4 regions of the Arthrobacter gyeryongensis genome follow, and region 2 is predicted to be linked to each of the others. Evidence: riboswitches for the same ligand, from Rfam matches in the RefSeq annotation. Region 2 holds a riboswitch; each other region holds the start of a gene.

Region 1 (7,278 bases), on a different contig from region 2:
ACAACGCCGTTGCCCGTATCGCAGGCCTGATCTGCATCGCGTTTGCCGGGCTCATCATCGGCCCGGTCTTCACCCGCCAAGGCCTCATGAATGCCGTGGTGGTCACGGCCGTGCTGTTCTTCCTCGGCGCGGTGGCATCCGCCGTCGGGATCCGGAACCCGGTCTTGGGCGTCGCGGTGGTGGACTCTCCGGAAGGTCAAGCGCCCGACGACGGCGGGACGGCTGCCCGGCGCGCCTGAACAGCCCTTTCTAAGACGCGCTTTCCAAGACTCCGGCTTTCCAGGACACAGTTTCGTCAGCGTTCCGCGAGTACGCAGCCTTCGTGGACGGCGTCCGTGGCCACCCAGAGCGCCGACGCGACCTCATCGGCGAGATCGTAGTCGCGGCTGCCCGGACCTTTTCCGATCCGGACCACGAGCGCACCGCCGAACGGTTTGCGGCCAATCACCTCGATGCTGGCATCGAGGTCGATTTCCTCGGCAGACAGGTACCGCAGCAGCTCCGGGTTTTCGTCGCTGATCCGGGTGATCTTCCCGGAATGGCCGTCGTCGAGCTCGATCATCCGGTGCGCATGCGGCAGGCTCACCGAACCGTCCGCAGCGGGGATGGGGTCACCGTGGGGATCGCGTCCGGGGTTGCCCAGCTTGGCGGCCATGCGATCGATGAAGGTGTCCGAGACGGCGTGCTCGAGCATCTCGGCCTCGTCGTGGACTTCATCCCAGCTGTAGCCCAACTCCCTCACGAGGTAGGTCTCGATCAGGCGGTGCCGGCGGACCATGCCCAGGGCAAGCTGCATTCCCTGGGGGGTCAAAGTAATGGCGCTGTAGGGCTGATGGTCAACCAGGCCTTGGTCCTTGAGCTTGCGGACCATCTCCGAGACGGAGGAATTGGCGACACCGAGCCGCTGCGCGAGCTGTGAGGACGTGATGGGTTTGTCCTGCCACTCCGTAAAGGAGTAGATGACCTTGACGTAGTCCTCGATCGAGGAGGAGGGCGCACTGGTCTTCACGGTTCCAAGCCTATCGTGAACCGGCGGCATCAGACTTTCCGCGCCCGCCAGCTCAGCGTGAGATAGGGCAACGGGATGACCTCGCCCTCGGCATGGCCCAGATGTTCGAAGAGGTACCACCGGAGGTTGCCCATGACCTTGGCCCGGGTGGCGTCGTCCGCCCTCAGGTAGTAGCTGCGCGACTTCACGAGTTCGAGGATGTCCGCCGGCGTCACCGGATCCTCCCAACGCGTCACGTGGCTTTCGAGGCCGGCGAACTCCGGGCCCACCACAGGCCGGAAGTCCGGTTTGTGGACGTCGCCGGCATGCATGATGCGGGACAAGCGATGGACCCAGGGCACTGACGTGTCCAGTTGGTTCCAGATCAAGCCGATGACGCCCTGGGGCCGAAGGATCCGGGCGATCTCGGTGCTGGCGGCGAAGGGATCGCACCAGTGCCAGGCCTGGGCAGCGCTGACGACGTCGAATGCTGAGTCCGCCAGTCCAGTTGCCTCGGCCGTACCCTCCAGGGCGATAACGTGTGGATACGTTTTGCGCAGTTGCGTGAGCATGTCCGTGGAGGGGTCCACCGCGGACACCGCCAGCCCACGCTCGACCAGAAGATCGGTGAACTTTCCGGTGCCGGCGCCGATGTCTGCCGCGTCCCGCGCGCCCTCCGGTAGCAGCCAGTCAGCCGAGTCCGCAGGGTAGCCGGGCCGCACACGGTCATAGTGTTCCCCGCCGTCCTGGAAACTCCGGCCGAGCTCAAGGCGCCGTTCCTCATAGAGCTTGGGGCCGGCTGACGTGCCTTTGGGTCGCGGGGCCACGCAGGAACTCCTTCGTAGGACAGGAAAAATACCCTACGAATCTACCGCAATCAGTCGGTGCTGCAGGGAGCGGCTCCCGCGGTCCCGGGAGTGTTGGGAGCCCACTCCGGGTAGCTGCGGTGGTCGTTCGCCGGCACCCAGCGGCCGGCATCCACCACGTAGTCCCAGCCGAGGCCGTTGCTCTTGAGCGCCTGGATGCCCGCAATGAGCCGGGTGGCGTCTTCCAAGCGCGAGCCCACGCCGAAACTGGCTCGAAGTGATCCGGAGGGTAGACCGAGGCGCTTGAGGAGCGGGTGGGCGCAAAAGCGTCCGTCGCGCAGGCCAATGCCGTGCTCGGCCGCAAGATAGGCAGCCACAAGTCCGGCGTCGTAGCCCTGGAGCGAGAAGTTCACGACGCCGATGGTGTCCTGGGGATCCGTGTCGCTGAAGATCTGGTGCACGGTCACGCCGTCGATTTGCTTGAGGCCCTCGACCAGATGTGATCGGATGGCTGCCTCGTGGGCGTGCCATTCATCGTGGTCGAGGCTGGCGATGACCTGCGTGGCCCGGGCGAGTGTGGCCGCGCCGAGTACGTTCGGCGAGCCGCCTTCGTGCCTGGCCGGTCCTGTGGCCCAGCTGACGGAATCGAGGCGCGCTTCGCGGACGGCGCCGCCTCCGGCCAGGTGCGGTGTGCCGGCGTCGAGCCAGTCGGGACGGCCCACCAGGACACCTGCGCCGAACGGTGCATAAAGCTTGTGCCCCGAGAAAACCAAGTAGTCGACATCCGCTGCGGCGATGTCGATTCTGCGGTGCGGGGCGAGTTGCGCCGCGTCCACCACAATCCGCGCCCCGAATTCGTGGGCCAAGGCAGCGAGTTCCTTGATGGGCAGGATTTCGCCGGTCACGTTTGACGCGCCGGTGACAGCCAGAAGGCTGACGCCGCCGTGGGAGAGCGCTGTGCGGACATTGGCGACGGTCTCGGACAACGTTCCCGCGGCAACGATGCTGCGGTGGGGGACACTTTGCCACGGGAGGAGGTTGGCGTGGTGCTCGATGTCCAGGTAAAGGACTTCGCCAATTTGTCGACCGTCCTCAACCGGCAGGCAGCCGGCCAGTAGATTGAGGGAATCGGTGGTGTTGCGCGTGAAAATGACCGAATCGTCCGGCCGCCCGCCAACGAAGTCACGGACGATGTTGCGGGCGTTTTCATAGACCGAGGTGCTGATTTGGGAAGCATAGCCTGCGCCGCGGTGGACGCTCGCGTAGTACGGCAGGATCTCGTTGAGGTATGCGGAAACCACCGTCAGGGCAGGTGCGGAAGCGCCGTAGTCAAGGTTGGCGTAGCGGATGTGGCCGCCCTGGATCAAGGGTGCCTGCAACTCCGCGCCGGTGACCGCGGCGAGTGGACGCGATGCCCGGGGGAGGGTTTCACCGCGGTGCTGCGCAGATTCGTTGTTCAGCGAAAGAGCCGCGGAAGTAAATGTGGCTGTGCTCATGGGACCTCACTCAAGAGGGACCCCTGCGTGCAGGGGGTCCGCGCTTGCCGCATCCGTTCCGGACCGGCCGGGTCGTCACCCGGGGCACCCCGCCGCGATGGAGGGTTGCCGGCCAGCAAACCGGGGTTTCGCGCTGGCACTCGTGACCTGTAAAGAGCGTAGGACACCGGCAAGGCTCATTCCAATGTGACCGGCGATTGTTAAGCGGATTATTACACCGCGGGAAAAAGGTGCCTTCTGCCGAAGAAAAAACAGCGGACACCCCCAAAAGGGGGCGTCCGCCGTCGTTTATTCAGTGGAGAGACTGGACTAGAGGAGGTCGTCGAGCTCGGGGTTGAGCCTCTTGAGGACCTCGGAGTGCAGGATCGAGTTGGTGGCGACGGCGTTTCCGCCGAAGGGACCATCCGCACCGTCCAAGGACGTGAAGCGCCCGCCGGCTTCCGTCACGATCGGCACCAAAGCCGCCATGTCGTAGACCTGGAGTTCCGGTTCGGCGGCGATGTCCACGGCGCCCTCGGCCACGAGGCAATACGACCAGAAATCGCCGTACGCACGGCTGCGCCAGACATCGTTCTCGAGGCCCAGGAAGTTGTCCAGTTTATCGTGCTGCTTCCATTCGGAAAGCTCGGAGTAGGAAAGCGAGGCGTCTTCGAGCCGCGACACGTTGGAAACCTTCAACCGGGTGGCTGCGGCGAGCGACCGGCCCATGTAGGCGCCCGAGCCCTTGGCCGCCCACCAACGCTTGCCGAGCGCCGGAGCGCTCACGAGTCCCACTACCACCTCACCCTCGTCCACGAGGGCGATCAGCGTAGCCCAGACGGGTACGCCACGCACGAAGTTCTTGGTCCCGTCAATGGGGTCGATGATCCAACGCCTCGAGCCGTGGCCCGTGCTGCCGAATTCTTCCCCGAGGACGGCGTCGCGGGGGCGGGAGCGGGAGAGCTGCCCGCGGATTGCTTCCTCGGCTGCTTTGTCGGCATCGGTGACGGGGCTCAGGTCGGGTTTGGTCTCGACCTGGAGGTCCAGTGCCTTGAACCGCTCCATTGTCAGGGAATCGACGGAGTCGGCCAGGACGTGTGCCAGCCGCAGGTCGTCGTTGTAGCTCGAATCGGGTTGGGTCATGGTTCCAAACTACCGTCTATTCGCCGGTGAGCCGGGGAGGTAGGACGGCAGGCGCGCAGTTAGTTGACCGTACCCAATTCCTTGGTCTCCTGGGCTTCCATGCGCGGGTCCGCGCCGAGGAGCCGGCGCAACGACGCCAAGCGGGCCGGACCTGCCTCGCCGGCGTGGCCGTCGGCCACCCAGGGATCCAGTCCGCATCGAACCGCGGAGGCATCGTGCTTGCAGCCTCGCTCGCACATCTCCGTTCCGGGTTCCAGATCCGGGAAGGCATGCAGGATGCGGTCCGGGTTCACGTGGGCGAGGCCGAAGGAGCGGATGCCGGGCGTATCGATGATCCAGCTGCCACCGGGGGCATCGCTGAGCTTCAGTGCGAGGGCGGAGGACGAAGTGTGCCGTCCCCGGCCCGTCACGGCGTTGACCCCGCCCGTGGCGCGCTCGGCGCCGGTGAGGGCATTCACCATCGTGGACTTCCCGACGCCGGAATGGCCTAGGAGAACGGTGACCTTGCCGTCGAGGTAGTCCCGTAATTGGCCGACGGCGTCGCCATCAAGGCGGGCGGAGAGGCCGTCGTCTGAACGGGCATCGATGCCGGAGGCGCCGGCGTCGGCCGTCCGGCTGATGATGATGGGGAAGCCAAGGCTCACATAGTTGGCGAGCAATTCCGTCGGATCCTTGACGTCCGCTTTGGTGACGAGCAGCAGCGGCTCGATTCCGGCGTCGTACGCTGCCACCAAGGCGCGGTCGATGAATCCGGTGCGCGGCTCCGGGTTGGCGGCCGCAACCACCACCACGAGCTGGTCGGCGTTGGCGACAACGGCCCGTTCGATCGGATCCGTGTCGTCGGCGCTTCGTCGCAGGAGGGTCTTTCGCTCCTCGACGCGCACGAGACGGGCGAGGGTGTCCGGGGCTCCGGACACATCGCCGACGAGGGCCACGAAGTCTCCGGGAACCACGGGCGAGCGCCTCAGTTCCCGGGCGCGTGCGGCAATCACAATGCGCTCGTTGTCCGAGCTTTCGCCCACGATTGCGGTGTAGCGGCCTCGGTCGACTGTGATGATGCGCCCGATCACGGCGTCGTCGTGGCTGGGGCGGTCCTTCGTGCGGGGGCGTGTGCCCTTCTTGTTGGGGCGGATCCGGACATCGGACTCATCCCAGGAGCTTGCGTCGCGGGCCATCGTTAGTTGCTTGTCTCCGTTGAAACGGTGTCCGCGCCCGCTGGGCCGGCACTGAGCATCGATGCCCAGATTTGCGGAAATTCGGGCATGGTCTTGGAGGTCGTCGCGATGTCTTCAACCTGGACACCCTCGACGGCGAGCCCAAGGATGGCGCCCGCGGTAGCCATGCGGTGGTCGGCATAGCTGTGCACGACGCCGGCGTGCAGCGTCGCGGGCCGGATCACCAGGCCGTCGCTGGTTTCCTCGGCGTCGCCGCCAAGCCGGTTGATTTCCGTGACGAGCGCGGCAAGTCTGTCCGTTTCGTGGCCCCGCAAATGAGCGATGCCGGTGAGCCGGGAAGGGCTGGTTGCCAGGGCGCACAATGCCGCAACGGTAGGGGCGAGTTCGCTGGTTTCGTCGAAGTCCGCACCCAGGATCTCCGGGCCGCCGGTGACGGTCAGCGTGCCGTTGTCCAGCGTGACAGTGGCACCCATGGTGGCGAGGATGTCCCGCCAGAGGTCCCCGACTTGCGTTGTGTTGGCCGGCCAGTTGGGGATCCGGACAGTTCCCTTCGTGGCCAACGCCGCGGCGAGGAAGGGACCCGCGTTGGAGAGATCCTGCTCGATCCTCTCGTCGAACGCCTGGATGGTACCGGGGGCGACGCGCCAATGGTTCGGCACGGTGTCATCCACCTGCACTCCGACGCCGCGCAGGACCGAGACGGTCATGTTGATGTGGTCGAGGCTCGGCACGGGCTTGCCGACATGCTCCAGGTGCAGGCCCTCATCGAACCGGGCACCGACCAGCAACAGGGCTGAAACGAATTGCGAAGAAGCGCTCGCGTCGATCACCAAGTGGCCACCGCGGACAGAGCCCATGCCGGATACCTTGAACGGCAGGGAGCTCGCCGCGTGCCCGTCCAGTGCGCTGACTTCCACCCCGAGTGTCCGGAGGGCTTCGATGATAGTGCCCATGGGACGTTGGCGTGCGTGCGGATCGCCGTCGAACACCGAAGCGCCGTTGCGAAGGGCCGCGAGCGGCGGCACGAAACGCATGACCGTACCGGCCAGGCCACAGTCGATGGCGGTCTCCGATGCGGCAGCCACGGGGTCGATCGGAGTGACTTCAAGGTCCGGGCCGTAGTGTCCGTCGCCGGGAACCTCGGTAATCGTGGCGCCAAGCCGGCGCAGCGCCTCGACCATCAGTGCGGAATCCCGCGAATGCAAGGGTGCCCGCAGCCTGCTTGGGCCGTTGGCCAGTGCCGCCAGGACCAGATAGCGGTTGGTCAGGGACTTCGAACCAGGAACCGTGACCGTGGCATCCACGGGGTGGCTGGCGAAGGGTGCCGGCCACAGGGGGAGTGCGGAGGTTGTGGTGCTCCCTGAATCGTCTGTCTGCGTGGCGGGGGTTCCTGGCATGCTTCCTTATGCTCCAACTGCGTTGTCTACGGCCTTGCGGACGGCCCGGTCTGTCTTCTTGAACTGCTTGCCTGTGGCCTTCTTGGCGTCCATGGCGAGGTGTTCCGCGCGCCATGCAAGGCTCGGCTTGCCCGCGGTGTCGACGGCGGCGAGGAAAACGCCGCCCGTCAGCGAAATGTTCTTGAGCAACTGGGCGCGGCGGGCGAGCCGGCCTTCCTTGGTGCTGATGTCCGCGGAACGCCACTCGACAAAGGTATTCAGGATCGAGATGCCGGCGAGCAGGCTTGCCGAGAA
Region 2 (7,278 bases):
GCTGCACCCACTGGCTGAACGGCGTGTCGAGATCGTATTTGTCCTGGTCGTTGCGGACAAGTGTCCGTAGCTCCGCGTTGCCCGGGTTGTTGAGGGACTCGAAGTACTCCACCGACCAGTGGAACCATCGCATGCAGAAGAGCCGCATGGTGAGGCCATGGGTTACCAGCAGGGTGTTGGGTGCGTAGTCGGGTTTTTCCCAATGCCGGTACAGGGTTTCCATGAACGAGGAAATCCGGTCGTAGACATCGGAGCCTGATTCGCCCTCGCGGAACCGGTAGAAGAAATGCCCGTAGAGGTTGCGGAGCTCCTTCTGGTCCCCGATGTCTCCGGCAATCTGGAAGTTGGCCCAGTCCTGTTCACGCAGCCGGGGCTCCTCGATGACCCTTTCCGTGAGGCTGTCGAGATTCAGTGCCTCGAGGGTCTGGTATGCCCGAAGGTACGGCGAGACATAAACGCACACGGGTTCGCCGTCGAGCTTCCTGCGCAGTGCCTCACCCGCGGCCCGTGCCTGCTCGATGCCGAGCTCCGTCAACGGGATGCGGTAATCGGGCACACGGTTGTAGATGGAAGTGTCGGCGTTGGCGGCGGACTGGCCGTGCCGGATCATGAAGATTCGTGCTGGCGCGCTCATCCCACCAAGCATAGGGTCAGGAGACGCCCGGCCCATGCAAGCGGACATCCGGGGACCCGGCTCAGGGGAAACATCAGGCAAATGAAGGCAAGATAGGAGCATGCTCCTAGCCTCAACGCGCCGGTTGCGCGCCGAAGTACTGATTGTCCTTGGCCTGTCCCTCGGCCAATCGGCTGTGTACTCCGTGGTGCAGTTGCTGGACAAGATGACCCAGGGGCCTTTGGCCCATGCGACGTCCACCCTCAACCGCTCGCAGAGCACGCGCGAGTACTTCGACCTCACCTACCAGTTGCTGGATATCGCGTTCGCCCTGGTCCCGGTGGTGTTGGTGTTCTACTTTCTGTCTTTGCATCGCCAAACGGCTGAGAGCCCCTCGGGTTTCACCCGGCTGGGCTTCAACTTCGCCCGCCCGGGCCGCGACGCGTTGCAAGGACTAGGCCTCGCCGCGCTGATCGGGATCCCGTCGCTGGGGCTCTATGCGGCCGGCCGCGCCCTGGGGATCACTACAGCGATCATCCCCAGCGGCCTGGACTCCTACTGGTGGACCGTGCCGGTGCTGGTCCTCTCCGCGGTGCGGCACGCCGTCGTCGAAGAAGTGATCGTGGTGGGCTACCTCCTGGACCGGTTCGGGAAGTTCGGGTGGAGCACCCCGCTGGCGATCGTGCTCAGCGCGCTCCTTCGCGGCAGCTACCACTTGTACCAAGGCTTCGGACCTTTCATCGGCAACGCCGTCATGGGCCTCGTGTTCGGCTGGATCTACACGAAGACCAAAAGGGTCATGCCGCTCGTGGTGGCCCACGCCCTCCTGGACATTGTGGCGTTCGTCGGCTTCAGTGTCTTCGGCAAGGCCATCGGGCTGGGCTGAGGCGCTTTAAAAGGTTTCGGCCGCCATTGCGGGGTGACGTCATTGGCACCCGCATAATGGCGGCCGAAGTTTTCCGGGCCTCCTCGCCCGATGTCCCTCAGAAGGTGATGCGAGGGTCCGTCAGATCGTGACGGCTCCGTTGGCGGTTTCGAACGTTACCGACATGATGCCCGGCGTTCCGTGCGGAGCCATCCATTGGACTGCGACGTCCTCAAGCGGCTTCTCCACGGGTTCTCCGAGCCATTCGGTAACGCGCTCCGCGGAGCCGGCAATGGTGAGGCTGGACATCTTGACGTCGCTTGGGTAGACGAGGGACGGGTGAAGTGCAGGGTCGCCCTCCCAGCGGAGCAGGTACGGAACTTGGGGATCGGCGATGAGTCCCAGGATGCCGATCTGCGACCAGACGAGTTCGCGGCCGTCCGGAAACTTGCGGTTGCCGGGGACGGCGGCGCGTCCGAGCCGCTGTTCGAACGGGCTCAGGTCGTCAACAGCGACGCACCAGCCCATCCAACCGCCTCCTGCGGCGGAGCGTGCACGGACGGCTTGTCCAAAAGGTGCCTTGTCGGATGCCGGGTGGTCTAGGACCTCGACAACTTCCAGGTATTTGTGGTCAGCAAGGGGGATGATCATGTTCCGGGTACCGAAGCGCGGATGCACTCCGCCCCGGACTGCGTCCACTCCCAATGCTGCGGAAATTCGCTCGGTGGTGGCCAAGAGGCCATCTCGTTCACAAGCGTAAGAGACGTGATCCATGCGCATGGCTTCATCTTGGCACTTTGTGATGGAGCTCTCAGCTAAGTCAAGCCTAACCAAGGTGGGATGTATCGAAAAGGCAGCTCAGAGTCACTTCAGGACGCGCCGGGACCGAAAACTACCGTGTTCGTCACAAAGCTTCCGGAGCCCGCAACACCGTCCCTAGACTGGCGGCAACCGAACGCCGGCAGGCGGAATACTTCAACCCGGCAGGTTGAAGCACGGCAAGAGCCCCGACAACCAGGAGTCCGCATGTCCCAAGGATGGTCATTCGAAACGCGCCAGATCCACGCCGGCCAGGAGCCGGACGCCGCCACCGGCGCCCGGGCACTTCCCATCTACCAGACCACTTCGTTCGTCTTTCCCAGCGCGGAAAGCGCGGCCAACCGCTTTGCGCTGGCCGAGCTGGCACCCATCTACACCCGGATCGGCAACCCCACGCAGGATGCGGTGGAACAGCGCATAGCGAGCCTGGAGGGTGGACTCGCGGCACTCCTGCTGAGCTCCGGCCAGGCCGCGGAAACGTTCGCTATCCTCAACGTCGCCGAGGCTGGCGACCACCTGGTCGCCAGCCCGAGCCTCTACGGTGGCACCTACAACCTGCTGGCGCACACGCTGAAGAAATTCGGAATCTCGGTCACCTTCGTCGAGGACCCGGACAACCTCGACCACTGGCGCGACGCCGTGCAGCCGAACACCAAGCTGTTCTTCGCCGAAGTCGTCTCCAACCCCCGCCAGGACGTTTTGGACATCGAGGGCGTCTCCCGCATCGCGCACGAAGCCGGAGTCCCGCTCGTCGTGGACAACACCCTCGCCACGCCCTACCTGATCCGGCCCATCGAGTGGGGCGCGGACATTGTGGTGCATTCGGCCACCAAGTACCTTGGAGGGCACGGATCCGCCATTGCCGGCGTCATTGTGGACTCCGGCAAGTTCGATTTCGGCAAGGACCCCGAGCGGTTCCCCAACTTCAACACTCCGGACCCCAGCTACAACGGCCTGGTCTATGCCCGCGACCTCGGCAAGGACGGTGCCCTCGGCGCGAACCTCTCCTACATCCTCAAGGCCCGGGTCCAGCTCCTGCGGGACCTCGGCTCGGCAGTGTCCCCGTTCAACGCTTTCCTCATCTCCCAAGGAATCGAAACCCTCAGCCTGCGGGTGGAACGCCACGTGGACAACGCCACCAAAGTGGCGCAATGGCTCGAAGGGTGCGACGACGTCGAATCGGTCGCGTACGCGGGGCTGCCTTCCAGTCCGTGGTTCGAACGCGGGCGGAAGTACGGACCCCGCGGCACCGGCGCGGTGGTGTCCTTCACCATCCGCGGCGGGATCGACGCCGGCAAACGCTTCGTGGACGCCCTGGAACTGCATTCGCACGTGGCAAACATCGGCGACGTCCGATCCTTGGTCATCCACCCCGCGTCCACGACACACAGCCAGCTGACCCCCGAACAGCAGGCCGTGGCCGGAGTGACCCCGGGCCTGGTACGGCTGTCCGTCGGGATCGAGCACATCGACGACATCCTCGCGGACCTCGAGTCAGGATTCCGGGCGGCGAAGGGCAGCTAGTACCGCTCCGGATGGTGCAAGAGGCCGGCGGGCGGAATCTTCGTCGGCTGGCCTCCTAGGTCCCTTCTTCGTGAACAAAACACGGTCAAGTGTCACAAAGGTGTCATAATCTTCGTCAGAAGGGGTCCGGTTTTCCTAGACTCTTCCTATAGGTCATGAGTGCCAGCGACAGCCCCGGCTTGCTGGCCGGCAACCCTCCAATCGCGGCGGGGTGCCCCGGGTGAAGACCTGGCCCTTCGCTGTGTTGGCGGCGGGCAAGCGCGATGTGAGGTGTCAACGAATGACAATTGCTGCAACAGCCATACCCCTTTCCGGTACCCAGGACGGAACCGTCAAGTATGTTTCCGTGGGCGGGCTCGAACTCGAGGCCGGAGGTTTCCTGCCGGAGGTCCTCCTTGCGTACGAAACATGGGGGCGGCTCAACGCCGACGCTTCCAACGCTGTCCTGGTGGAACACGCCCTGACAGGCAGCACCCATGTGGCCCGCGGCGAGAGCGACGAAGAAGGCTGGTGGGAGCAACTCGTCGGCCCCGGCGCCACCATCGACACGGATCGCTACTTCGTGGTCTCCGTCAACATCGTGGGAGGCTGTTACGGCAGCACCGGGCCGTCGTCGAGCGCTCCTGACGGCAAGCCGTGGGGCTCCCGCTTCCCGCTCGTGACCCTGCGGGACAGCACCGTAGCCGAAGCCCGGCTGGCCGACGCTTTGGGGATCCACAGCTGGCATACCGTCGTAGGTGGGTCCATGGGCGGTGCACGCGCACTGGAATGGGCCGTCAGCTATCCGGACCGCGTCAAGCGATGCGCCGTGATTTCGATCGGGGCGTACAGCACTGCCGAACAGATCGCGTTCGCGCAGGCCCAGACGCTCGCCATCCGGCAGGACGCCGACTTCAACGGCGGCGACTACTATGGCCAGGCCGCGCCCGAGGCAGGGCTGGCCCTTGCCCGGCGGATCGCCCACATCACCTATCGTTCAGCGGATGAACTGGACTTCCGCTTCGGCCGGAACGCCCAAGGCGGCGAGGCACCCCTTCGGGCTGCGGCATTAGGGGACCGGGGCCGCTACCAGGTGGAAAGCTACCTGGACCACCAGGGACGCAAGCTGGTCCAGCGCTTCGACGCCAACAGCTACATCGCCATCACCGAGGCCCTCATGAGCCACGACATCACCCGCGGCCGCGGCTCATTGGAGGATGCGCTGTCCGTGGCTACAGCGAAGTTCTTCGTTGCCTCGGTGGACTCGGACCGGCTCTACTTCCCGGAACAATCGCACGAGCTGGCCAAGGCCTTGCCCGGAGGAGTCCCCGTTCATGTGATCGAGGCGCCGATCGGGCACGACGGTTTCCTCACCGAGATCGGCCAGCTCGGCCCCCAGCTGCGCGAAGCCTTCTTCGGCTGAATCAGCCGTTCATGATCTCCTGGCGGAGCTTCATGTAATCCTCCATGGCGATTTTCCCGTCGCTGTACTCCTGGTCCAGTTCGGCCAGTTTCCGTGCCCGGTAGCCTTGGGGCGCGCTGTTCGGCTGGGTCGCGCTGTTCGCTTGCGGAGCAGCCGACGACGGCGGAGCGGCCTGCGGTACGGGCGTCGCCACCGGGGGTTGCGGCTCAGCCGGGAAGATTACCGGGGGCAGCTCCGGGTATCCGACGGGGTAGTTCCGTGGAGGATAGGGCTGAGCGGGGTAATTCTGCGGAGGGAAGTCCCGGAGCCTGCGTTGGCGCGATCGGTTGTACATGCGGATCCCCATCGGAATCAGCCAAGAGCAGACGATGATCCAGAAGATCAAATTGTTCACGGTAGAGGCCTCCTAGGTCTTTCACCAGCTTAGCCCCGCTCCCTGTGACCCGCCCTGTGGTTCCCGCTCAACTCCGGGGCAGGAAGGTGTCGGCAGGGCCGAAGACGGGTCCCGGCGTCGGGCGTTTCGGCAGGATGCCGTCGCCGGAGGACTGGTGCCGGATCCGGCGGATGACCCAGGGGACAAAATACTCACGTGCCCATACGAGGTCGCCCGAGCGGGCTTCGCGCCAACTGCGCTGGGGGAGCGGCTTGGGGAACAGCGGCTCGAGGTTGTGCGGCACATTGAGTGAGTCGAGGACCATCGCGGCGATGGTGTGGTGGCCGAGCGGAGAGAAATGCAGGCGGTCTTCGTCCCACATCTGGGAGTTGGAGAGTTGGCGAAGGGACCACATATCAGCGATCACGGCATCGTGGCGGGCGGCGACCGTGCGGAGGTTTTCGTTGTAGATGGCCACCTTGCCGCGGATCCGGCCGAGTACTGAGGACACGGTGTCCGGGCCGTTGAAGAGAACCACGGTGGCGCCTTCGGAGCCCAGGGTCTGTACGGCGGCATCGAGTTTCTCGGCCAGGGTGTCGGGATCGCCGCCGGGGCGGATGAGGTCGTTGCCGCCTGCGGAGATGCTCACGAGGTCCGGCTTGAGGTCCATGCACGGGCCAAGTTGTCCGTCGAGGATCTGCTGGAGCAGCCGCCCGCGGATGGCCAGGTTGGCGTAGGCGAAATCCCGGTGCCCCCGGCTCAGTTCCTCGGCTACGCGGTCGGCCCAGCCGCGATGTCCCCCGGGATTGTTGGGCTCAGGGTCGCCGATGCCTTCGGTAAAGGAATCACCCAATGCCACGTAGCGGGTCCACGGATGAATCCGTTCGTCCGGCTTTGGCCCCACCGTGGAATCAGTGTCACTCACGTCGATATCCTGCCTCTCGCTGCAACGCTACGCGCCCGTAGCTTGTTACTCATGGGTAACTGCAAGAATAGTCCCATGAGTCAAGCTTCCGCCTTTCCCGCCCCGGTCGTTTTGTGGTCCCACGAAGAGGAGGAACGGGCTGGCAAGCCATTGCTGGTCCTGTTGCACGGTTACGGATCCAACGAGCAAGACCTTTTCAGCCTTTCCGGGCTGTTGCCCCAGGACTTCGTCGTCGCTTCGCTCCGCGCGCCCATCGCGACGGGCCCGGGCTTCACGTGGTTCCCGCTGACGGCTTCCATCGACTACTCCCTCGACGCCGTCAAGGACGCCGCGGAGTACGTGTTTGCCTGGTTGGATTCGTGCAAGTCCAACCACAGCTCAGTAACGCTCCTCGGTTTTTCGATGGGCATGGCCATGGCCACTTCGCTCCTGCGGCAGCGCCCGGCGGACTTTGCCGCCGTCGTCGGGCTTTCCGGCTTCGTCGTCGACGCCGATGCCGACCCAGCCTTCCGGGACGCCGAACTGGACGGATCCGTGCCGATCTTCTGGGGGCGGGACCAGCAGGACCCCGTCATCACCCCCGACAAGATCGAATACACCATGGAGTGGGTCCGAAAGCACATGGACCTCACCAAGGTGCTCTACACGGGTATGTGGCACGGCATCAACCAGCAGGAAATCGGCCACGTATGCGAATTCCTGGAGCACAAGGTCCTCGCGTCCGTCTGACAGCAACGCGGGGTCACTTACGGCCCAT
Region 3 (7,278 bases), on a different contig from region 2:
GTGCGGTGGCGGTCGTCTTCGCCTACACCACCGTGGCCAATGTGGTGGAACGCCCTGACGGCATCAGGATCGCGGCCCTGTTCATTCTTGGCATTGTCCTGGTGAGCTTCGCGTCTCGTATACGCCGGTCCTTCGAGCTGCGGGCTACGCACATCAAGATGGACCAGATGGCACTCGAGTTCACGGCCGCCAACGAGGAAGGGCCCATCCGGATCATCGCGCACGAGCCCAAGCGGCTGAGTGCCGACCGGTACCAGTTGAAGCTGCAGCATGCGCAGCAGGCCAACCACTTGCCGATAGACAGCGACGCGATCTTCATCGAGATCATCGTGGATGACAGTTCCGACTTCGAGCAGGAACTCTTTGTGGAAGGCAAGGTCCGGCACGGCTTCAAGATCCTGGAGATCCACAGCAACAACGTGCCCAACACCCTGGCCGCGGTGCTCCTCCACATCCGGGACGTCACGGGACTTATGCCGCATATCTATTTCCGCTGGACCGAAGGCAACCCCATCGCCAACCTGAGCAAGTTCCTTTTCTTCGGCGAAGGCGAGATCGCCCCGGTAACCCGCGAAGTGCTGCGCGAAGCCGAACCGGACATCACGCGCAGGCCCTGGGTGCACGTGGGCTGAGCATGGCAGTGTGGGTGCCGCTCCTCATGGAGCGGCACCCACACAGTTTTTTCCAGCCGATCGCCCTAGCTGATCGCAGACGCGCCGCGCTCCCCTGTCCGGACTCGCACCGCCTGGGAAACCTCGATGGTCCAGATCTTGCCGTCCCCGAATTGGCCGGTACTGGCGCCGGAGATGATGGCGTCCACTATTCCGTCCACCAGCTCGTCCGTCGCCAGGACCTCCACCCGGATTTTGGGAAGGAGATCGGAGTTGTATTCCGCGCCCCGGTACACCTCGATGTAGCCCCGTTGTTGGCCATATCCGTTCGCTTGGCTCACGGTCATCCCGTTGACTCCAAAGCGTTCCAGGGCTTCCCGGACCTCGTCGATCCGCTCCGGCCTCACGATGGCCGTAACCAGTTTCACGTCGACGCCTTGCTGCGCATCCGATCTGTTTTCCCGTTAGAGCTAGCTTCCGGTTCGCCGCTGGAACCCGACGGAGTTTTGCCGTTCTGTGGTTCTCCGGGATTGAAGGATCCGCCGACCATGGCCAACTCGTAGGCGGTTTCCGCGTGCTCCGTGATGTCGATGCCCGCCAGCTCTTCGTGCTCCTTGACGCGCATGCCCACAGTCTTGTGGATGGCCAGCCCGATGAGCGTCGTCATGATCGCCGTCCACGCGGTGACCACCAGCGCCGTCAATATTTGGGGCCAGAACTGGGTCAGGCCGCCGCCGTAGAAAAGGCCGCCTTCAGTCTTTGCCGAGGGTACGGCGAAGAATCCGAGGGACAGGGTCCCCCACAGGCCGCCGACAAAGTGGACGGCAACAACGTCCAAGGAATCATCCAGGCCGATCTTGAACTTCAATCCGATGGCCAGCGCGCAGACGGCACCTGCGATGACGCCGATGACGATCGCGCCAATCGGATCCACGAATCCACAGGCCGGGGTGACTGCCACCAAGCCCGCGACGGCGCCGGATGCGGCGCCGAGGGACGTCGCGTGGCCGTCGCGGAGCCTTTCGACAAGCAGCCAACCGAGGAGCGCTGCGCTTGTGGCCAGGAGGGTGTTTGTCCAGGCGAGCGCGGCGATTCCATCAGCGGCCAGTTCCGAACCGGCGTTGAAGCCGAACCAGCCGAACCACAGCAGGCCAGCCCCGAGCATCACGAAGGGGAGGTTGTGCGGCCGGATGTTGGGATCTTTCATGAATCCGAGCCGTTTGCCGAGCACGACTGCCAGCATCAGCCCGGCCATGCCCGCATTCATGTGGACGACGGTGCCACCGGCAAAGTCGAGGGCTGAGATCTTGCTGCCGATGATCCCGGTGGAACCGAAGAGCCCGCCGCCCCAGACCCAGTGGGCGATGGGAGCGTAGACGATGGTGACCCAAAGGCCGGCAAACAGCAGCCATGGGCCAAACCTGACACGTTCAGCCACAGCGCCGCTGATCAGCGCGACCGTGATGATGGCGAACGTGGCTTGGAATCCTATGAAGACCATGTCCGGTAGCCCGGGGGCTTTCCCGCCAATGACGCTGGCCAGTCCGCTGAGTCCGAAGTTCGCGAAGGGATCTCCGATGAAGCCGCCCAGGGTATCCGGGCCGAACGCGAGTCCGTAGCCCCACAGGGCCCAGACCACCGCGACCACGCCGATGGCACCGAAGCTCATCATCATGATGTTGAGGACGGACTTCATCCTGACTAGGCCGCCGTAGAAGAACGCCAAGCCTGGCGTCATGAGAAGGACGAGGGCGGAAGCTGCAAGCATCCAGGCTGTTGCGCCGGGATCGAGGGTCTGGGGGTTCACATCCAGCCCTACGCTGAAGAATACTGGGTTCATTTCGGGAGCCTTCCTGCATATACGGCGCTCCATGGCGCCCGCACGGCGAGACCATTTTTAAAACGAACAGGTCCTGGTACCCCACGGGTTACCGACCTTGACAAGTTGCGTTGACTCGAACGTACCGTCGCCCTGTTTCAGCATTCGGCACCGTTCATTTCAGGCACGTAACACCAAAGACCCAAGGGTTAAATCCTGAAGTCAGTCATATTTCAGGCGTGTTACACGCCGCGTGTCGGCCTCGTACGGCGGTTGGGCAAGGCGCCAGTGTCAGCGGCTGGCTGCCGGCACCAGGATCCAGAGCACCTCGACGGGCTCGTCCGTCGGATTGACCCAGGTGTGAGGCTCGCGGCCCGGGAAGGACAGCGTGTCTCCCTCTTCGAGCTCGTACTCCTCGTTGGTGAGGATCAATTTGATCCGGCCCTTGACGACGTGCAGGACATCGACGTCACAATCGACGGCGTAAAGCTCGGCTTCTCCGCGGCCGCGTGGCTCGATGGAGGCCTGCAGGATCTGCAACCGCCGTTCCGATCGGGCAGTCAGCAGCCGCTCCACGATTCCCTGGCCACCGAGCGAAATCCGCGGCCCGTCGTCGCGCCGGGTCAGGTGCGTCTCCGGTGCGGCGAAAAGGTCTCCAATGGACACTGAAAGAACTTGGCAAAGGGTCACAAGGGAAGCGACCGACGGCGATGTCAGGTCACGCTCCACACGGCTCAGGAACCCCTTGGTGAGGCCAGTGGCGTCGGCAACCTGCTCGATGGTGAGCCGCTGCGATTGGCGGGCGGCACGGATTCTGGAACCGATGGCAACGGGGACATTGCTCGGTTCAACGGGGAGAGCCTTCATTCACGAACCTTTCAGGCCGTTTATGCGGCCCTGTCATTGCAGCAATAGTAGCCGGATCGCCCGCGTGGCAGGGCCTTTGGCTAGCCGGGGGGCCGCCGATGAGTCCGCTGTGCAAGACAGCGCCTTGACTGTTACTCGCATCACTACGTATCCTCATAGGCAACAAGTGTTGCTTGTGAGGCACACATCACAGGCTACTCTCCCCAATCACCAGCGCAGAGACCTTCCGCAACCCCGCACGAACCCCCGCGGACCGGCGTCGGATTCCCCCAGAGCTCTGCGCATCACTTTCAGGAGCCAACCGTGGACTCTTCGTTCATCAATATTGCGATCGTGGTGGTGTATTTGCTCGCCATGCTGGCCTTCGGCTGGTGGGGCAAGTCGCGCACCAAGAACAACAGCGACTTCCTGGTGGCAGGACGCCGCCTCGGTCCGATGCTCTACACCGGCACCATGGCCGCAGTCGTCCTTGGGGGCGCATCGACGGTTGGCGGCGTCGGTCTCGGCTACAAGTTCGGCGTCTCCGGCATGTGGCTGGTGGTCGCGATCGGTTCTGGCGTGCTCCTCCTGAGCCTGCTTTTCGCCGGTACTATCCAGCGGCTGAAGATCTACACGGTCTCCCAGATGCTGAGCCTGCGATACGGCCAGCGCGCCACGCAAACCTCCGGCATCGTTATGCTGGCCTACACCCTCATGCTGTGCGCCACGTCCACTGGCGCTTACGCCACCATCTTCGTTGTCCTTTTCGGCTGGGAGCGCTGGCTTGCCATCGCCGTCGGCGGCGCCATCGTCCTCGTGTACTCCACGATCGGCGGTATGTGGTCCATCACCCTCGCCGACCAGGTGCAGTTCATCATCAAGACAGTGGGCATCTTCTTCCTCATGCTCCCGTTCGTCCTCAACGCTGCAGGCGGCTTCGACGGCATCCGAGCCCGCGTTGACGCCAGCTTCTTCCAGTTGGACGGCATCGGAGCGCAGACCATCATCACCTACTTCGTGGTCTACACCCTGGGCCTGCTGATCGGCCAGGACATCTGGCAGCGCGTCTTCACCGCCAAGACCCCCAAGGTGGCCCGTTGGGGCGGCGCCACTGCCGGCATCTACTGCGTCCTGTACGGCGTCGCCGGAGCTGTGATCGGCCTTGCCGCCCGCGTGGCCCTGCCCAATATCGACGTAAAGGCCCTTGGCAAGGACGTTGTCTACGCCGAGGTAGCCACCCACATCCTGCCGATCGGCATCGGCGGCCTCGTCATGGCCGCGGCAGTCGCGGCCATGATGTCCACCGCTTCCGGTGCCCTCATCGCCGCAGCCACCGTTGCCCGCGCCGACGTAGTCCCGTTCGTGGCCAGCTGGTTCGGCAAGACAATCAACACCGACGACACCGAGAACCCCGAGCACGACGTCAAGGCCAACCGGTATTGGGTCCTTGGCCTGGGCATCGTGGCCGTGTTGATCTCCATGGCGGCGCAAGACGTCGTGGTGGCCCTGACCATCGCCTACGACATCCTCGTGGGTGGACTCCTCGTTGCCATCCTGGGTGGCCTGGTCTGGAAGCGCGGCACCGGTATTGCCGCGGCCTGGTCCATGGCGGTCGGATCCGTACTGACGCTGGGCCTGCTGATCGCCTACGCCACGGGAATCATCCCCAGCGAAGACGGCGTCTACGCCAACGATCCCATCTACTGGGGCCTCGGAGCCTCGCTGCTGGTGTACGTTGTGGTCTCCCTGCTGACGCCTCCCACCGAACCCGCGGTCCGCGAGGCATGGGACCGCCGCGTTGCCGGAGCGGCCGTGGAGGAACTCCCCTTGGAAGCCCACCCGGTGGCCAGCCACTAAACTTCACAGAATCAAGTACGACGGCGGCGCCGCACCTTCTCCTTGAGGGCGCGGTGCCGCTGCCGCATGTACAGTAGGAAGAGCTTCAAGAGATGTGGTGCCAAGCTCCGACTTGCCACACGCCAACCCCATGTTCACGGGTGGTTCGGATGAAGAAGCGGCCCGGCTCGGACCAGAGACAACCGAACGGGCAAGAGCAACTCCACGGGAGAAGGCCATGCCTTTCGAAAACGGCGCCGCCGCCGACCGCACCACCCAGTCCGGCACCCTATTGTTGCCCCGGCCCCGGCGGGTGGACGAGTTCGTCCGGGTGATTCCCGGCGTCGACCTGTCCCAAGGCTCCATCACGTTCGTGGTGGACGGGAACTTGGAACGCTATTGGCATCATGAGCCGCGGCTCATCACCGAAGCACTTTCGAGAGCGGTGCAACCCGCCCGCTGGTTCCCGGCGACACGGAAACTCACCCTCACAGTGGCGGCAACCGGGCACCGGGCAGGCGTGCAGAAGCACTTCATCCTGAGCGCGTTTTAGCTACCGGGGCTTAGCAAGTCGGTTCAGCGAGCCGGGGCTATTCGATATCTTCAGCATCACGGTGTTCGTCGGCATCGAGGGCAACCGGCCGCTCGTCGTCGTCGAGAACCTCGGATTGGTCCTCCCAGTCCTCGTCCACCGCCAGGTCCTCGTTGTAGTCATAGGCGGGATCGGCCTCGACCGTGGGACGGTCGGGGTGGCGGGCGTGGGTCTCGGTGCTGTCCATGGTGCAACCTCCGTTCGACGTGCCGCTGAGCCCATCGCACAGGCATAGGAGGCAGCCGTCCAGCGCTACCCCGCCAATTCGTGGACCCTGTCCATCCATCCCAGCACTGCCCCTTGCCGCGGTCAAGGCTTCCCGGGAGCCTCCTGTTTTTGAGGCTGACCTAAATTCTCCAGTGAGGATTACCGGCCGAAAAGCCGCGGAAATTGGCGATAGAGTGGAGCCGCAATGAGGCGATGAAGCCCGCCCCAGCAACCCAGGAGTCCCGGTGCACCCGCACGCAGATCCACAGAACCCGACAGATCCAGACAACTCGCATTCACACAATCCGCAGGACTCAAGCAGTCCATCGCAAGACGTAGCTGCCCCCAAGACTCCCCCGTCGTCGTCGGACATCAAGCGCTGGCGGCAGTACTTGGCGGATGAGCGAGCCGAGGCCGCCGTTTACCGCCAACTGGCGCAGCGCCGAGACGGCGAGGAACGCGAAATCCTTTTGGCCCTCGCAGAGGCTGAAGGCCGCCACGAGGCACACTGGCTCAAGCTCCTCGGCGAACATGCCGGCATGCCGAAGGCGGCCTCGGTCCGGAGCCAAATGCTCGGCTTCCTGGCCCGGAACTTTGGATCGGTGTTCGTGTTGGCCCTCGCCCAACGGGCTGAAGGCCGCTCGCCTTACGCGAAGGATCCAGCAGCGACCCGCGCCATGGCGGCTGACGAACAGATCCACGAAGAAGTAGTCCGTGGCCTGGCGACACGCGGCCGCAACAGGTTGTCAGGCACGTTCCGCGCCGCCGTATTCGGCGCCAATGATGGCCTGGTCAGCAACCTTTCCCTCGTGATGGGCATGGCGGCCACCGGCGTTCCCGCCACCGTGGTCCTGTTCAGCGGTATCGCCGGCCTGCTGGCGGGCGCACTGTCCATGGGTGCCGGCGAGTATGTCTCGGTCCGCTCGCAACTCGAGCTCCTCAAGGCCACCCGCCCCACCCAGGCCACGCTGAGGGCCGCCCCGGCCCTGGACATTGAGCACAATGAGCTGGTCCTTGTGTATCTGGCCCGGGGCATGTCCCGCGAAGCTGCCGAACACCGGGCCGCCGAACGCATGGGCCTCTACAGCTGCGATTGCGATCCCAGCCTCTCGCTGCACCCCGAAGTGGAAGAAACCGTCAACGAGCACGAGGCCGTAGGCTCCGCCTGGGGCGCCGCGATCTCAAGCTTCTGCTTCTTCGGTTCGGGCGCCATCGTGCCCATCCTGCCGTTCATCTTCGGCATGACGGGCTTCGCGGCGCTTGCTGTGGCCGGTACGCTGGTGGGCATCGCGCTTCTGTCGACCGGCGCCGTCGTCGGCTTGTTGTCCGGAACCTCGCCGCTGACCCGCGGCCTCCGGCAGCTGGCC
Region 4 (7,278 bases), on a different contig from region 2:
TGCCCCGGCGGAAGCCAACTTGTGGATCGCTGAGGGGGTATAGCCGTTGGCGCGAAGCAGACCCACGCGGGCGACGCCGCCCACTGAGGAGAGGAAATCCAGGGCGTCCATGGATCCAGCTAGCCATGGAATTGCAGATGAAGTCCCAAGGAATGTGCCATATGTGGACGAGTTGGCCGACATTCTGCTGGATCATCCAGGGGCCGGCTATCGACTATGCCCGGAAAATAGGGGCTTTCCTCCCACGCTGCCCCCAATGATCCAGCAGAATCCCTCGATGCCAACGAAATCCTGACTCCACCAGCCGCCCCCGCCCAAGCCCGGACCAGCCTCTGTCTCCGCAAGGCTGCCATGGCGCACAATTGATCCGTGCGCACTTTTGGTGTGGAAGAGGAGTTGCTGATCGTCGATCCCGTGACCGGCGAGCCGCTCGCGCTTGCCGACGCGCTCCTCTCGGCCCCCGCCCACGACGACGCTGCCCACGACGGCCCTGCCCACGACGGCCCTGCCCACGACGGCCAGGACGGCCCCGAAGCCGGTCCGCCCCTTGAGGAGATCGACGGCCCCGATACCGGCCTAAGCCACGAGCTCAAGCTCGAGCAGATCGAAACCCAGACCCGGCCATGCCGCAGCTACGCAGAGCTCCTGCACCAGATCCGCAGGGGGCGGGGCCTCGCGAGCCATGCCGCTCGCCGCCACGGCGCAAGGATCGCCGCGTTGGCCACGTCGCCCGTGGACGCCGCGTTGCACACCACCCCGGATCCCCGCTACGCCATTATGCTCGAACGTTTCGGCATCACGGCGCACGAACAGCTCACCTGCGGATTCCACGTCCACACCTCGATCGAGTCCCCGGAGGAAGGCGTGATGGTCCTTGACAGGATCAGGGACAAGCTCGCCGTTTTCACCGCGATGAGCGCCAATTCTCCTTACTGGCGGGGGCTGGCTACCGGTTTTGAGAGTTACCGGACGCAGGCGTGGAACCGTTGGCCGTCCTCCGGCCCGTCAGCCATCTTCGGTTCCTTGGCCGCTTACCGACGCGTTGTCAGGAGGCTCATCGAAACGGGAGTGTTGCTGGACGAGGGGATGGTCTACTTCGACGCCAGGCTGTCCCGGCACGTTCCCACGGTGGAGGTCCGGGTTGCCGATGTCTGCCTACGGGCCGAGGATGCGGCGCTCATCGCGGTGCTCGTCAGGGCCTTGGTCGAGACTTCTGTTCGTGAATACCATGCCGGAATAGAGCCGGCGGCCGTGCCCACGGCGCTTTTGCGGATGGCGTCCTGGCAGGCAAGCAACTTCGGACTTCGCTCCGAACTGCTGGACTTCGGAACGTTCCGCCCGGAGCCCGCCGCGGACGTCGTCTGGTCGTTGGTGGAGTACTTGGAACCTGTGCTCGCCGAGCAGGGCGAATTCGACTTGGTCCAAGCCGGCGTGGCGGCCATCCTGAGCCGCGGCAACGGCGCCATCGAACAGCGTGGTGTTGCCGGCCGCTGGAGCGAGACCAACGGGGGCACGCCCGACGCCGCCGGGCTGGCCGCCGTCGTCGAGCACGCCGTTCAGATCACGATGCGCTCGGAGAGGGACGAGAGCGACACCAAGCCGCAGCCCGTCCTCACCTGGGTGCGCCAGGACTGGCGCGAAGCGCCGGGTTAACCCGCCGGGCTAGACCTGTTTGAGGGCCCTTTCCAGGTCCCCGATGAGGTCGTCCACGTCCTCCAGCCCCACCGAAAGCCGCACGACGCCGTCGCTCAGGCCAATGGCCGCGCGGCCTTCCGGACCCATGGCGCGGTGCGTGGTGGTGGCGGGGTGGGTGATGAGGGACTTGGAGTCGCCGAGGTTGTTGGAGATGTCGATCACGGCGAGCCCGTCCAGCAGCGCGAAGGCGGCCTCTTTCGCCGATCGCCCCGCAGAGGGCAGCAGTTCAAAGGTGAGCACGGTTCCGCCGGCCTTCATTTGCTTCGCCGCGAGCTCGTATTGCGGGTGCGACTTCAGCAGGGGGTACTTGACCCAGCTGATGGCCGGCTGATCCTCAAGCCATTCGGCGATCCGCAACGCAGACGCCGAGGAGTGGTTGACGCGCAGCGCCATCGTTTCCAGGCCCTTGGTCAGGACCCAGGCGTTGAACGCGGAAAGCGACGGCCCGGTGTGCCGCATGAGCTGCTTGACGGGACCGTCGATGAATTCCTTGGCGCCCAGGATTGCTCCGCCCAGGACCCGGCCTTGGCCATCGATGTGCTTGGTGCCCGAGTAGACAATCACGTCCGCGCCGAGATCGCCGCAGCGCTGCAGCAGGGGAGTGGCGAAGACGTTGTCGACGACGACGGTAGCGCCCGCCGCGTGGGCTAGTTCGCTAACTGCTGCAATGTCCACGATTTCCTGCATGGGGTTCGACGGCGACTCGAAGAACACTGCCGTTGTCGGCTCGGACAATGCGGCACGCCACTGGTCCAGGTCCGGGCCGTCCACGAAGACGGTCTCGACGCCCCAGCGGGGCAGGATCTCGTTGAGGATCACGAAGCAGGAACCGAAGAGCGAGCGGGCGGCAACCACGCGGTCGCCGGCGGCCAGCAACGCACCGAGGGCTGTGAAGACAGCGGACATGCCCGACGCCGTCGCGAAGCACGCTTCGGTGCCTTCGAGCAGGCGGAGTCGCTCCTGGAAAGTGGCCACGGAGGGGTTGCCGTAACGGGAGTAGACGAAGCGCTCGTCCTCGCCCGTGAATGCGCGCTCTGCGGCTGCGGCCGACTCATAGACGAAGCCGGAGTTCAGGAAGACGGCCTCGGACGTTTCTTGGAAGTTGGTGCGGTCAAGACCGCCGCGGACTGCCTGGGTGTCAGGGCTCCAGCCGGCGGCGTCAGGATTGAAAGTCACTTAGATGTTCCCCAGATTCGTCGGAAGTCCACGGTTTTTCCAACCGTTCACGGTTCGCTCGCCGTAGCGGTCCGGTTCGCCCTCGAAGCCCTCCAGGACGTTGTAGGCGGTGTAGCCGGCCTGTGTTGCGGCGATCGCGGCGGCGATGGAACGCTGTCCGGAGCGGCAGAGGAAGACCAGTTCGGTGCCGTCCGCCTCCGGAGCCTGCTGCGTCAGCTCTTCGATGAAACGGGTGTTGGGAATGCCGCCGGCCAAGTTCCACTGGATGAACAAGGGATCGTTTTCCGTCGCCTTTGTGTCAGGGATCCCGATGTGTGCCCACTCTCCTTCGGTGCGGACGTCCACCAGGATGGCGCCTTGTTCCAGCTTGGCCCAGGCATCGTGCGGGCTGAGGTCGCCTGCGTAGCTCATGCGTGCCCCTCGCCGTCGAACTCTTCATCGAGCTGGTCTACCGCGTTGGCAACTGCTGCATCTGCGCTCGCGATCGCGGCGGGCAGGACGATGGCCTGGGCCACAATCACGTCCGTGCCATTGAAGGTCGCGGCCGGGCTGCCGTGCAACACGTATCCCTCCGCGAGGGCGGTGGAGATCCGCTCGCAGAAATCCTTCGTGTCAGGGCCCGTGATGAGACGGTACGAGAGTTTTTCTTCGGTGGGTTCAGGCATTGGTGCTCCTCAGTCACGCTTGCAGTTCGAAAGTGTCGATACGCCGAGTAGTCACCTGAGGCACCCCGCCGGAGAGAGGGTTGCCGACCAGCAAGTCAGGGCTTCGCGCTGGTGCTCATTACTCAAGAAGAAAATAACATCCACGACGGCGGCCTGCATCACCGGCCGTCGTCATGTTCCGTAACCGGGGGTCCTAGGCGTCGGTTTCATTCGGCAGCGGTTCAAGGCTTGCCTGGATCCGGGGTGGAATGGCGTCAAACCGCGACGCCACTCCCGTAGGGAAGTGATGGAAAGTGGAACCTTGGTGCTTCCGGATTTCCAGCAACTCGTGCACGGATATCCCGGTGGCCGTGGCGAGCGCGTGCAGCGAGAGGCTGTTGTGATGAGCCAAGGCAAAAACCACACCCGACAGGGCTTCGAAACCTTCTGTCTCGTAGATTTCCTTCACCAAGTTGGACATGCCGTTTGCATCATCGATTGATCCCGCTGACGCACCAGTCGCCATGGCCGTCAGCGACCATGCAGCAGAGTCGGGGCTGATGTAGATGCTCATGTCGATACCCTACGGACTCAGGCCCGCTTGGGGAATGGGCGATACGTTTATCTTTATGGCAGCACTCACCGACCTTGACCGTCAGCTCCTCTCCGCCCTCCGGGAGGACGGCAGGGCGTCCGTGGCGAGCCTCGCGCGTAAGCTGGGCGTCGCCAGGGCCACTGTGAATAGCCGGCTCGAGCGGCTAGTTTCCTCGGGAACCATCGTTGGTTTCACCGCGAGGGTGCGCGACGAGGTCGATCCACTTGCCATTCGCGCCATTGCGCTCATTGCCGTGGAAGGAAGATCGGCTGACAAAGTCATTCGCCAACTCAGGGGACTTCCGGAGATTTGGGCACTGCACACCACAAATGGCGGTTGGGATCTTGTGGCCGAGCTGCGCACAGAAAGCCTTAGTGACTTTGACCAGGTGTTGGGCCGGATCCGCGGCATCGAAGGGATCGTCAATAGCGAGACAAGTTTGTTGCTCAGTTCCGTCCTGCGGTAGTCGACCGCTTGAAGCACGCCAGTATCCAATGAGCATTGTGTAGAGATGTGTTCGTCATTTTGCGCAGCTTTTCAATGAAAAGTACGTACTTTGGCAATTGTGGATGCATATCGCCGCTCCGTAGCCTCGTAGCAACAGTGCTTATGAGGGAAAGGAGCGCACATGACGCGCTTTGTCGATGTCCGCAATATGGTTCGTTGGACGGCCGGGCGAGGCCCGGAGACCATCATCTCGGAGATGATTCAATACTTGGAAGACGACTTCCGGCGGTGGGAATCCTTTGACAAGACTCCGAGGGTGGCAAGTCACACGCCGTTTGGGGTCATCGAGCTGATGCCCACCAGCGACCAGGAAACATACGGCTTCAAGTATGTAAATGGACACCCTTCGAATCCAGCGCGTGGCTTCCAGACCGTGACAGCTTTCGGTGTCCTGTCCGACGTCCATAACGGTTATCCGACGTTCCTTGCGGAAATGACAGTGCTGACGGCGCTGCGAACGGCGGCTACGTCGGGGATGGTCGCGAAGAAACTCGCGCGCCCCGATTCCCGCATCATGGCGATGATCGGGACCGGAACCCAATCGGAGTTTCAGGCCCTGGCCTTCCGGGCGGCCCTGGGTATTAACAGTGTCAGGATCTGGGACACGGATCCGGCTGCGATGGAGAAATTCGTCCGGAACATGGCTCCCCTCGGCTTCGACATCACCATCGCAGACTCGGCCGCCCACGCAGTGGAGGGCGCCGACGTCGTCACCACGTGCACGGCGGACAAGGCCAATGCCACCATCCTGACGGTTGCCCAGGTCTCGCCCGGTGTTCACATCAACGCGATCGGTGGCGATTGCCCAGGGAAGACCGAACTCGACGCTGCCATCCTTGGCGTCGGCGATGTCTTCGTGGAATACGATCCCCAGACGCGGATTGAAGGCGAGATCCAACAAATGTCCGCCGAATTTCCCGTCACGGAATTCTGGCAGGTCCTGTGCGGGCACGCGCCGGGCCGCACCTCCACGGACCAGATCACGATTTTCGATTCCGTGGGCTTCGCGATCGAGGACTTCTCCGCCTTGCGGTATCTGCGCGATGCCGTTGAGGGTTCGGAATTTTTCGAGGAGATCGACCTCGTCGCGAACCCCGATGACCCCAAGGACCTCTTCGGTCTGGTGCGGGCACTTTCTCCCATCGGATCCTGAGAAGGGGAAGTCTGGTGCGTCGGCCCCAGAACCGGCGCACCAGACGTTTATCCAGCTTGCCCGGCGCAACTAGTTAACTACTGAGGCCATGGCGGCACAATAGGGTCGCCAAGCTAAATTACGCGGCCCGCTACACTCGGATTCATGGTGGGTCATGGGGGAACCAGAACCGTAGCGCTATTGCTGGCAGGGCTGCTGCTCGCGGCCGGTTTGTCCGGCTGTCAATATACCGACGCCGGCGATCCTCGGCCGGCTGCCGGCACCACTCGGAGTTCCCCTCCGCGGGCACCGTTGCCCACCAAGGACCAGGCAACGGTGGCGCTCGAAGCCAGCAATCTCGTTACAGCCAGGAAGCTTCTCGGGGCCGCCTCCGGCGCGGTGATCCTGGAGGATTCCGGCACGGTGGGCGGCGCCGGTAGCGGGGTTGGTAAGAGTGCAAGGATCGAGGACGCGGGCTCGTATACTCTGACCGCAGCCTGTGTTGGCGCCTCGGATGTCCACCTTGTCATCGCCCAGGATCCACGGATCGGCCTTGCCCCGCAGGATCAGACGATCGATTGCGCTACTTCCTACTCGCGAGTTGTTCAGCTGCAGCCCGGGTCGGTCAATGTCCAGATTCTAGAAATGCGGGATTATTCAGGTGCTTCCGCCACCTCAACAGGCGGGGGCGTCGCTGCGGTGAGGATCACGGCGGGCGGCTGAATCCTCAGGTACGCGGGCGCCCGTTATTGAATGTCTTCCGGTTCCGCCGAGGGCCCAGGTGGCCGGTGCAGAGGGGGCGGGCCGGGATGCGGGGGCAGGGGCACATGTTTGTGCAGGTGCGGTGGATGCGGGCCGCCGTGCGGCGGACGCGGCGGATGCCGGGGCGGGGGTGGCGGGCCCGGTTCCGGCTCGGTCTCCCCAGCCGCGGCCTCAGGCACCGTCCGTTCATCGTCGGCACTGGTTTCCTCCGAGGTACCTTCGTCGGGGGCCTCGGTCACGAGCCCGTAATAGTTGTATAGTTCCTGCTCCTGCATCTCCGTGATCGCGCCGCGGTCGCTCTCGATGCGCGGGCCGTTCTTCACTTTGTCCTTGGCGAAAGCCACCTTGATCACTGAATTCTCAAGGCTGGCTCCGGAAAGCGGGGCGAAAGACTCGGACATGCCGAATAATCCGGTCCGTACCGTGACAAAGACAGGATCCCCGGAATCACCGCTCGTGAAGATTTGTTCCACTGAGCCGATCTTCTCCCCGGCGACGTCCACGACAATCCCTCCGTTGAGGACGATATTGTCGATGTCCTGCAAGCTGAGCATGATGCAGTTCCTTCTCGAATGGGGTTCCGGCGGTACTGGCCAAGCTGTTCTATATTCTGTCCTGATTCTTCGCGCCCGGCGACAGGGGCCGGCACGCGCCGAACGCGCTCACCGTCCGGTGACTGCCAGCACCGCTACTGCCGCAAACACGGTCAGAGGAGCAACCATCAGTCCGAAGATCGCGTAGCCCTTCCAAGTAATCAGGACGTTCAT

Evidence for each region. Region 2 has a riboswitch for S-adenosylmethionine ahead of metX (homoserine O-acetyltransferase MetX). Riboswitches for the same ligand answer to the same signal wherever they lie in the genome.
Region 1: linked by a shared signal. The riboswitch ahead of ABEA18_RS21935 (aminotransferase class V-fold PLP-dependent enzyme) and the one ahead of metX (homoserine O-acetyltransferase MetX) in region 2 are both predicted to bind S-adenosylmethionine.
Region 3: linked by a shared signal. The riboswitch ahead of ABEA18_RS03065 (hypothetical protein) and the one ahead of metX (homoserine O-acetyltransferase MetX) in region 2 are both predicted to bind S-adenosylmethionine.
Region 4: linked by a shared signal. The riboswitch ahead of ABEA18_RS06465 (DUF1737 domain-containing protein) and the one ahead of metX (homoserine O-acetyltransferase MetX) in region 2 are both predicted to bind S-adenosylmethionine.

What each region holds. Positions count from the first base shown of each region.
Region 1 is NZ_BAABKK010000034.1:2,012-9,289, forward strand. Features, by position in the region: gene ABEA18_RS21920 (MFS transporter) at 1-239, shown strand, start outside; gene ABEA18_RS21925 (metal-dependent transcriptional regulator) at 296-1,009, opposite strand; gene ABEA18_RS21930 (class I SAM-dependent methyltransferase) at 1,039-1,815, opposite strand; gene ABEA18_RS21935 (aminotransferase class V-fold PLP-dependent enzyme) at 1,866-3,290, opposite strand; SAM riboswitch class IV at 3,326-3,438, opposite strand; gene hisN (histidinol-phosphatase) at 3,600-4,412, opposite strand; gene rsgA (ribosome small subunit-dependent GTPase A) at 4,472-5,587, opposite strand; gene aroA (3-phosphoshikimate 1-carboxyvinyltransferase) at 5,590-6,984, opposite strand; gene ABEA18_RS21955 (DoxX family protein) at 6,991-7,278, opposite strand, start outside.
Region 2 is NZ_BAABKK010000015.1:132,244-139,521, forward strand. Features, by position in the region: gene ABEA18_RS12290 (histidine phosphatase family protein) at 1-634, opposite strand, end outside; gene ABEA18_RS12295 (CPBP family intramembrane glutamic endopeptidase) at 735-1,499, shown strand; gene ABEA18_RS12300 (VOC family protein) at 1,620-2,258, opposite strand; gene ABEA18_RS12305 (bifunctional o-acetylhomoserine/o-acetylserine sulfhydrylase) at 2,505-3,821, shown strand; SAM riboswitch class IV at 3,973-4,088, shown strand; gene metX (homoserine O-acetyltransferase MetX) at 4,102-5,223, shown strand; gene ABEA18_RS12315 (hypothetical protein) at 5,225-5,617, opposite strand; gene ABEA18_RS12320 (SGNH/GDSL hydrolase family protein) at 5,685-6,521, opposite strand; gene ABEA18_RS12325 (alpha/beta hydrolase) at 6,597-7,250, shown strand.
Region 3 is NZ_BAABKK010000004.1:125,395-132,672, forward strand. Features, by position in the region: gene ABEA18_RS03040 (APC family permease) at 1-632, shown strand, start outside; gene ABEA18_RS03045 (P-II family nitrogen regulator) at 698-1,039, opposite strand; gene ABEA18_RS03050 (ammonium transporter) at 1,036-2,451, opposite strand; gene ABEA18_RS03055 (helix-turn-helix domain-containing protein) at 2,722-3,297, opposite strand; gene ABEA18_RS03060 (sodium:solute symporter family protein) at 3,601-5,133, shown strand; SAM riboswitch class IV at 5,217-5,336, shown strand; gene ABEA18_RS03065 (hypothetical protein) at 5,351-5,665, shown strand; gene ABEA18_RS03070 (hypothetical protein) at 5,703-5,891, opposite strand; gene ABEA18_RS03075 (VIT1/CCC1 transporter family protein) at 6,157-7,278, shown strand, end outside.
Region 4 is NZ_BAABKK010000009.1:116,478-123,755, reverse strand. Features, by position in the region: gene ABEA18_RS06485 (endonuclease domain-containing protein) at 1-111, opposite strand, end outside; gene ABEA18_RS06480 (glutamate--cysteine ligase 2) at 370-1,653, shown strand; gene ABEA18_RS06475 (O-succinylhomoserine sulfhydrylase) at 1,663-2,871, opposite strand; gene ABEA18_RS06470 (rhodanese-like domain-containing protein) at 2,872-3,282, opposite strand; gene ABEA18_RS06465 (DUF1737 domain-containing protein) at 3,279-3,536, opposite strand; SAM riboswitch class IV at 3,547-3,659, opposite strand; gene ABEA18_RS06460 (hypothetical protein) at 3,730-4,089, opposite strand; gene ABEA18_RS06455 (Lrp/AsnC family transcriptional regulator) at 4,145-4,576, shown strand; gene ABEA18_RS06450 (ornithine cyclodeaminase) at 4,739-5,770, shown strand; gene ABEA18_RS06445 (hypothetical protein) at 5,915-6,472, shown strand; gene ABEA18_RS06440 (hypothetical protein) at 6,496-7,065, opposite strand; gene ABEA18_RS06435 (SLC13 family permease) at 7,174-7,278, opposite strand, start outside.